One region of the Sphingomonas sp. FUKUSWIS1 genome, then DNA from elsewhere that is predicted to be linked to it. Evidence: riboswitches for the same ligand, from Rfam matches in the RefSeq annotation. Region 1 holds a riboswitch; the other holds the start of a gene.
The links. A riboswitch is a leader RNA that binds a small molecule or an ion and turns the genes downstream of it on or off. The one in region 1 is predicted to bind thiamine pyrophosphate.
Positions count from the first base shown of each region.

Region 2: it holds a riboswitch for thiamine pyrophosphate, as region 1 does, so the genes downstream of both, thiC (phosphomethylpyrimidine synthase ThiC) here and sphsw_RS17800 (TonB-dependent receptor) in region 1, are expected to answer to the same signal.

Region 1 covers NZ_JPJC01000281.1:1,250-4,860, forward strand. The annotation lists partial or broken gene sphsw_RS17800 (TonB-dependent receptor) at 1-1,658, opposite strand, end outside; TPP riboswitch at 1,729-1,817, opposite strand; gene sphsw_RS17805 (FadR/GntR family transcriptional regulator) at 1,982-2,704, shown strand; gene sphsw_RS17815 (outer membrane beta-barrel protein) at 2,972-3,611, shown strand, end outside.
Region 2 covers NZ_JPJC01000029.1:24,688-28,298, forward strand. The annotation lists partial or broken gene sphsw_RS18595 (sterol desaturase family protein) at 1-252, shown strand, start outside; gene sphsw_RS02945 (DUF2141 domain-containing protein) at 158-607, shown strand; gene sphsw_RS02950 (MipA/OmpV family protein) at 677-1,540, shown strand; TPP riboswitch at 1,630-1,737, shown strand; gene thiC (phosphomethylpyrimidine synthase ThiC) at 1,777-3,611, shown strand, end outside.

The DNA of each region.
Region 1 (3,611 bases):
TCCTGCGAGACCGCATATTCGTTCTTCAGCGCGGTCGTCCCCGCGCTGACCAGCGCACCGCCCGCATAGCTGTCGTAGAGCGTGAACTCGTTCGGCGTGCGGAAGTTCGTCGTGATGTTGGCGAACAGCTGCTGCCGGTCGTCGATCTCGTAATGCACCGCCGCCCGCGGCAGCGCGGCGAAGCTGTCGAGGCGGACGCGGTCCTGCGGCCCGGGCAGGTAGTTGCGCCCGCTGCGCAGCACGTTGACGCCCTTGAACCCGATATCGACCGCAAGACGCGGGGTCAGCGTGACATGGTCGGCCAGGAACGCCGCCTTGGTCACCGTCACGGTCCGCTGGTTCTCATAGGCGAGCAACCGGCCGTCCGCGGTCCGGATCGCCTTTGCGCGATACCCCCAGCGATCGGCCGGTGCGCCGTCGGCGCCGACCGCGGTGTAGGACTGGACGACGCGGTCGGTGCCGTGATCGAACCACAGCCCCGCGGTCAGCCGGTGGATGCCGCGCTCGATTGTCAGCGTGTTGACCGTGCCCACGCGGCGCTGGTCGCCGGTATAATTGCCCAGCACCGTCGCGACCCCGTCGACCGCACCCGGCAGCGCGATCGGATCGGCGAGCGGCTCGATGCCGAGGAAATTGCCGGTCGTGCCGAGCTGCGTCCCATAGGGCGAATTGCCGTAGCCGAACTGCAGATAGCTGGTGCTGTCGAGCGTTACCCCTGCGCCCAGCGCCAGATGCACCGGCGCCGACGCATAGAGGTTGCGGAACGGCGCGCGGTACAGCCGCCAGTAATTGGTGTTGCCCGCGCTGTACCGCGCATCGAAGTTGAAATCGCGTCCCTGCGCGCGCCATTCGGCGAGCGTCGGGCTGCGATAGGTCGACGAGTTCGCGTCGTTGAACGACAGCGCCAGGCTCGCGCGGTTGCCGTTGCCCCATTCGCCGAGCAGCTTGGCATCGACATGCTGGCGCGTGTCATGGCCGGCACCGCGCCAGTTGTTCGCGCGCGTGTTCGAATAAGAGACGAAGGCCCGCAGCCCCGTCTGGCCGATCCGTCCGCTATCGAGCCGGACGAAGCCGCGCCGCGCCGCATAGGATCCGATCGACAGGTCAACGAGCCCGCGCGGCGCCGCACTCGGATCGTCGAGCCAGAGCGACAGCGACCCGCCCGCACCGCCCAGCGTCGGCGACGCGATATCGACCGCGCCCTGCGCCAGCGCGATGCGCTGCAGATTCTCGGTATCAGCGAACTGCGAGGGATAGGCGTAATAATAGCCAATGTCGTTCTGCGGCGCGCCCTCCATCGTCACGCCGATCTCGTCCTGCCCCAGCCCGCGCAACGTCAGGCTCGAACTGGTCGACAGACCGTAAGGATCACTCGACGCGACGGTCGCGCCGGGCAGGAGATTGACCAGCTGGAACGCGTTGAGCGTCGGCGCCTGCTTGGTGATGAACGCCGCGGCGATCGCGCTCTCGGACTTGGGCACCGTCTGGTCGGGGAGCAGCCCCTCGGGATCGAGAAGACCGACGACGCGGATATCGACCGGGTCGGCGCCGTCCCGCGCATCCGCCCGCGTCTGCGCGCCGGCGGGGGCGAAGGCCACCACAGCAGCAAGTGCCGCTGCCAGCGCGCTGCATGCAACACGGGGCGGCCGGCCCGTCATCAGGTCAAATCGAAGGATCATCACGGTCTTGCGTCCACTCCACACGGAGGGACGACGGACGCGCCGCCAGCCCTCCCTACGCCGGTATCAACCGGATCAGGTTCAGCGGGTCATGGGCTGCAGCCCACCTCTCAGCCGCGCGTCAGCGGCCCCCCGGGGAGCGCGCCGTCTAGGCGGTTCGGTCCGCCGGCGATAGCGTTATTGCCCGTTCGCCCTTCCGCAGCGCCTTCCCGGCACACGCGCGACAGAATTATATGACAATCCACCCCGCCCAGTTGCTTGCAGTGGGTGACAGCCGGACCGGTTTGCGCCACACAGGCTTTATGGAGCGTGTGCTGACCGACGTCGTTGCCCTGGAGAATCGGGATCTGGGACGGAACCTTACGCATGGCATGCTCGACCTGCTCGGCAAGGCCATCGTGACCGGCCAATATACGGATCGGCCCTTCCCCACCGAGGCGGAGATCGCGGTGGCGCATGGCGTCAGCCGATCGGTGACCCGTGAGGCGGTCAAGATGCTGACCGCCAAGGGACTGGTCAGCGCGCGGCCGCGACAGGGCACGATCGTCCAGCCATCGAGCAGCTGGAACCTGTTCGACACCGATGTGCTGCGCTGGCTGCTCGACCGCAAATTTTCGGTCGAGCTGCTGCAGCAGTTCAACCAGTTGCGGATCGGGATCGAGCCTGAAGCGGCGGCGCTCGCGGCGCTGTATCACACCGAACAGGACATCGTCGCGATCGAGGCGGGGCTGGCGCGGATGGCCGCTGCGGAGCGCAGCTATGACGATCCGCTCGACGCGGACATCGCGTTCCACGTCGCCGTCCTGCGCGCGTCGCGCAACCCCTTCTACGCACAGTTCCAGTCGGTGGTCGAAACCGCGCTTCGCACCTCGATCCGCTTCACCAACCGGATCAAGGGGCGCAGCGCGAACATCGCCGACCATGCCGCGGTCGCCGTCGCGATCGCCGCGCGCGATGCCGATGGTGCGCGCGACGCGATGCGACGCCTGATCGGCGACGTTCTCAGCCTGATCGCCGAGGCCTGACACCCGAATCGTCGCGACCCGGTGTACGATCAAGGGACAGCACCGTGCGACGCCGTCACTCGACCTGATCGCGCTTTTCACTTATCGAGACGCGGTGCCCTTGGGCCCGGTGCCGCGAGTCGAGATTTGACAAGCGCCGGAATAGCTCGAAGGACGAAATGCGACCGCGCATCATGCGGGTAGCAATTGAAAACATGACGGGAAACAATGCGAAGGGCTCGAGACGAGCGAACTGCACGGATCGGCAAGGTCGCGCTCGCGGCGGCCATGACTGGCGGTTTGGTGAGCGGTGCGCAGGCACAGACGGTCAACGTCAACACACCCGTCAGCGTGCCCGTTGCGGGCAATGTCGACCGGTTTCGTGTCGTGCCGGTGATCACCAGTGTCTATGACAGCAACGTGCTGCGTCTCAACGACGCGCGCGGGAGCGGGCCGCGCGACAATATCCGCGTTTCGCCGGCGCTGGCCGTCGACCTGAATCGCATCTTCGGACGCACCCGCGTCACCGCCGGCGGCACGGTCGGCTATGATTTCAACACCCGGTTCAGCGGCCTCGATCGCGAGCGGATCAACCTGACTTCGAGCGTGACGACCCCGGTCGGCGCGCCCTGCAGCGTGACCGGCAGCGCGGCGCTCGAACGCGCGCAGTTCGATCTCGGCGACACCAACACCGTGGTGACCGAGAGCTTCTTGCGCCAGGTCTATGACGTCGGCGCGAGCTGCCGCGCCGCGGCGGGCTTCTTTCCCGCGGTGGGGGTCAACCGCGTGTCGCTCACCAACAGCAGCCGCAAGGTTCTGGACACGAACCAGTCGGCGCTGCGCGCGGGGATCGGCTATGGGCGGCCCAGCCTCGGTACGCTGCAGCTCATTGGCTCGGTTGCGAAGATCGCGCGCCCGGGTATCGAGG
Region 2 (3,611 bases), on a different contig from region 1:
CGGGAGGTTTTTCCCCGGTTCATGTGGAGGGGAGCATTGGGGACATGGCTGATCACGGCCAGCCACCATCAGCCACATCATGAACGATACAGGTGCAATTATGAGCTCATTTTCCGGTTCTGGGATCGGCTCTGCGGCACCGACCGGGAGCTCGGCGATGTCCGCAGATCGCATGCCAAGGCTGCCGCGCGTGCTGGCCGCGGCGGCGCTCTGGGCCGTTCTGGCGGCGGCGAGCCCGGTCACGCGGCTTGACGTCGAGGTCGACAATCTTCGCTCGGCCAAGGGCTTGATCCGTATCTGTCTGACCGCCGACCCCGATAATTTCCCCGCCTGTGTCGACGATGCCAAGGCGCTGACCCGGACCCTGCCCGCCGCGGTCCGGACGACGAGCTTTCCGGGCCTGCCGCAGCGCGGCTATGCGCTGGCGATCATCCATGACGAGAACAGCAATTCCAAGCTCGACACGATCGCGGGCATCCCGCGCGAGGGCTATGGCTTCTCGAACAACGCGGCGGTACGCTTCGGACCGCCTCGCTTTTCCGCGGCACGGTTCATGCTCGTCGGTGATGCTGAAATGCAACAGGTCAGGATGCGTTACATCTTCTGACGGATTGCAACGGACCGAATGGGGTTGCCCCGCGTTGCGCGGTGGAACCTTTTTGTCCGGAGCCCGTCCTTGCGCGCATTCTCACTCGTTCTGACTGCCGCAACCGCGGCAGTCGCCCTCGCCACGCCGGCACTTGCGCAGACGGATCCCAATCCGACCCCGCCAATCACCGATCCCGCCGACAACAACCGCATCACGCTGGGGCTCGGCGTCGCGTCGCTTCCCGATTACGAAGGTGCGGACAGCAACAGCTTCACCCCCGGCGCGGTCGCGATCGGTACGGTCCGCGGGCATGACTTCTTTACGCGCGGTACGCAGCTCTATGTGAACCTGATCCCCAATACGGGGTCGGTCGGGATCAACTACGAAGTCGGCGTTATCGCCGCCGTCCGCACCGATCGCACGGGCCGGGTCGACAACCGGCAGGTCCGCGCGCTCGGCAAGATCGACACGGCCTATGAAGTCGGCGGCTTTGTCGGCATCGGCAAGACCGGCGTCATCACCAGCGAATACGACACGCTGACCGCGCGTGTCGCCTATATCCACGACGTGTCGGGCACGCACGACAGCTATGTCATCACCCCGCAGGTCAACTACACGACGCCGCTGTCGGTCCGCACCCTGGTCGCCTTCGGCCTGTCGGCGGATTATGCAGGCAAGGGCTTTGGCCGGACCTATGCCGCGGTCACGCCGATCGGCACGATCAACAGCGGTCTGCGCACCTATGACATCAACGACAGCGGCTTCCGCCGGGTCAACGTCTCCGCGTTTGCTTTGCAGAGCCTGTCGGGCGATCTGCGCCGCGGCTTCGGCGTCGGCGCAGGGGTGCTCTACGGCCGCATGCTCGGCAAGTACAAGGACAGCCCGATCGTCGCGGACGTCGGCGATGCCGACCAGTGGCTCGGCGCGGTGGGCCTGACCTACACCTTCTGATCGCAACCCGCCGATCGATCCGAAACCCCGTGCGGCCCGGCCGTGCGGGGTTTTTCCGTTTGCGCCCCCGTCCGTTGCGCCTATGCTCGCCCTACCCCGGGGGAGCGCCGATCCGCGCTTGAGAGGAAGGCAGGAGCCTTCGACCCGCTGAACCTGATCCGGTTGATACCGGCGGAGGGAGGGAGCGGTCGCCACAGAACCGCATGCCTTGCTCCGAGACCTTTAGGAGCAAGCGCATGGCCGATTACGATCCCCGCATCCCGACCGCCGACATCGGCGTCACCACCGGCCCGATCCGCGGCTCGCGGAAGATCCATGTCGCGGTGCCCTCCAGCCCCGACGTCCGCGTCGCGATGCGCGAGATCGTGCTCGACCCCAGCTGCTCCGAGCCGCCCTTGCGCGTCTACGACACCAGCGGTCCGTACACCGACCCCAGGGCGACGATCGACATCAACGCCGGCCTGCCGCAACTCCGCCGCCAGTGGATCGAGGCGCGCGGCGACGTCGAGAGTTACGACGCGCGCGCGGTCCGGCCCGAGGATAATGGCCAGCTCGGCCCCGACCGCTCGGGCGGCGTCCCGCAATTTCCCGGCAGCATCAAGCGCCCGTTGCGCGCCAGGGCTGGCGCCAATGTCAGCCAGATGCATTACGCACGCCGTGGCATCATCACGCCCGAGATGGAATATGTCGCGACGCGGGAGAATCTCGGCCGCGCGATGCTGAAAGAGTATAAGCGCGACGGCGAGAGCTTCGGTGCGTCGATCCCCGACTTCGTCACCCCCGAGTTCGTCCGCGACGAGGTCGCGCGCGGCCGCGCGATCATCCCCAACAACGTCAACCACCCCGAATCCGAGCCGATGGCGATCGGCCGCAACTTCCTGGTCAAGATCAACGCCAATATCGGCAATTCGGCGGTCGCGTCGAACGTCGCCGCCGAGGTCGACAAGCTCGTCTGGTCGATCCGCTGGGGCGCGGACACGGTGATGGACCTGAGCACCGGCCGCAACATCCACGACACGCGCGAATGGATCCTGCGCAACAGCCCCGTGCCGATCGGCACCGTGCCGATCTATCAGGCACTCGAGAAGGTCGGCGGCGTCGCCGAGGATCTGACTTGGGAGATCTTCCGCGACACGCTGATCGAACAGGCGGAGCAGGGCGTGGATTACTTCACGATCCACGCCGGCGTGCGCCTCGCCTATATCCCGATGACCGCCAAGCGGGTCACCGGCATCGTCTCGCGCGGCGGCTCGATCATGGCGAAATGGTGCCTCAGCCACCACAAGGAGAGCTTCCTCTACGAGCGCTTCGACGAGATCACCGAGATCATGAAGGCGTATGACATCGCCTATTCGCTCGGCGACGGGCTGCGCCCCGGCAGCATCGCCGACGCGAACGACGAGGCGCAGTTCAGCGAGCTCTACACGCTCGGTGAACTCACGCACCGCGCATGGAAGAGCGACGTCCAGGTTATGATCGAGGGCCCCGGCCATGTGCCGATGCACAAGATCAAGGAGAATATGGAAAAGCAGCTCGAGGTCTGCGGCGAGGCGCCCTTCTATACCTTGGGGCCGCTCACCACCGACATCGCGCCGGGTTATGACCATATCACCAGCGGCATCGGCGCGGCGCAGATCGGCTGGTACGGCACCGCGATGCTTTGCTACGTCACGCCCAAGGAGCATCTGGGCTTGCCCGACCGCGACGACGTGAAGGTCGGCGTCGTCACCTACAAGCTCGCCGCACACGCCGCCGACCTCGCCAAGGGTCACCCTGCCGCGCAGATGCGCGACGACGCGCTGAGCCGCGCGCGCTTCGAGTTCCGCTGGCGCGACCAGTTCAACCTGAGCCTCGACCCCGATACGGCCGAGCAATATCACGACCAGACGCTCCCCGCAGAAGGCGCCAAGACCGCGCATTTCTGCTCGATGTGCGGTCCGAAATTCTGCTCGATGAAGATCACGCAGGAGGTGCGTGACTTCGCCGCCAAACAGAACGGCCCCGCCGACACGTTCCTAGCGGCCGATATCGATCAGACCGACGCCAACCGCGCGATCTTCGCCAAGGGTGC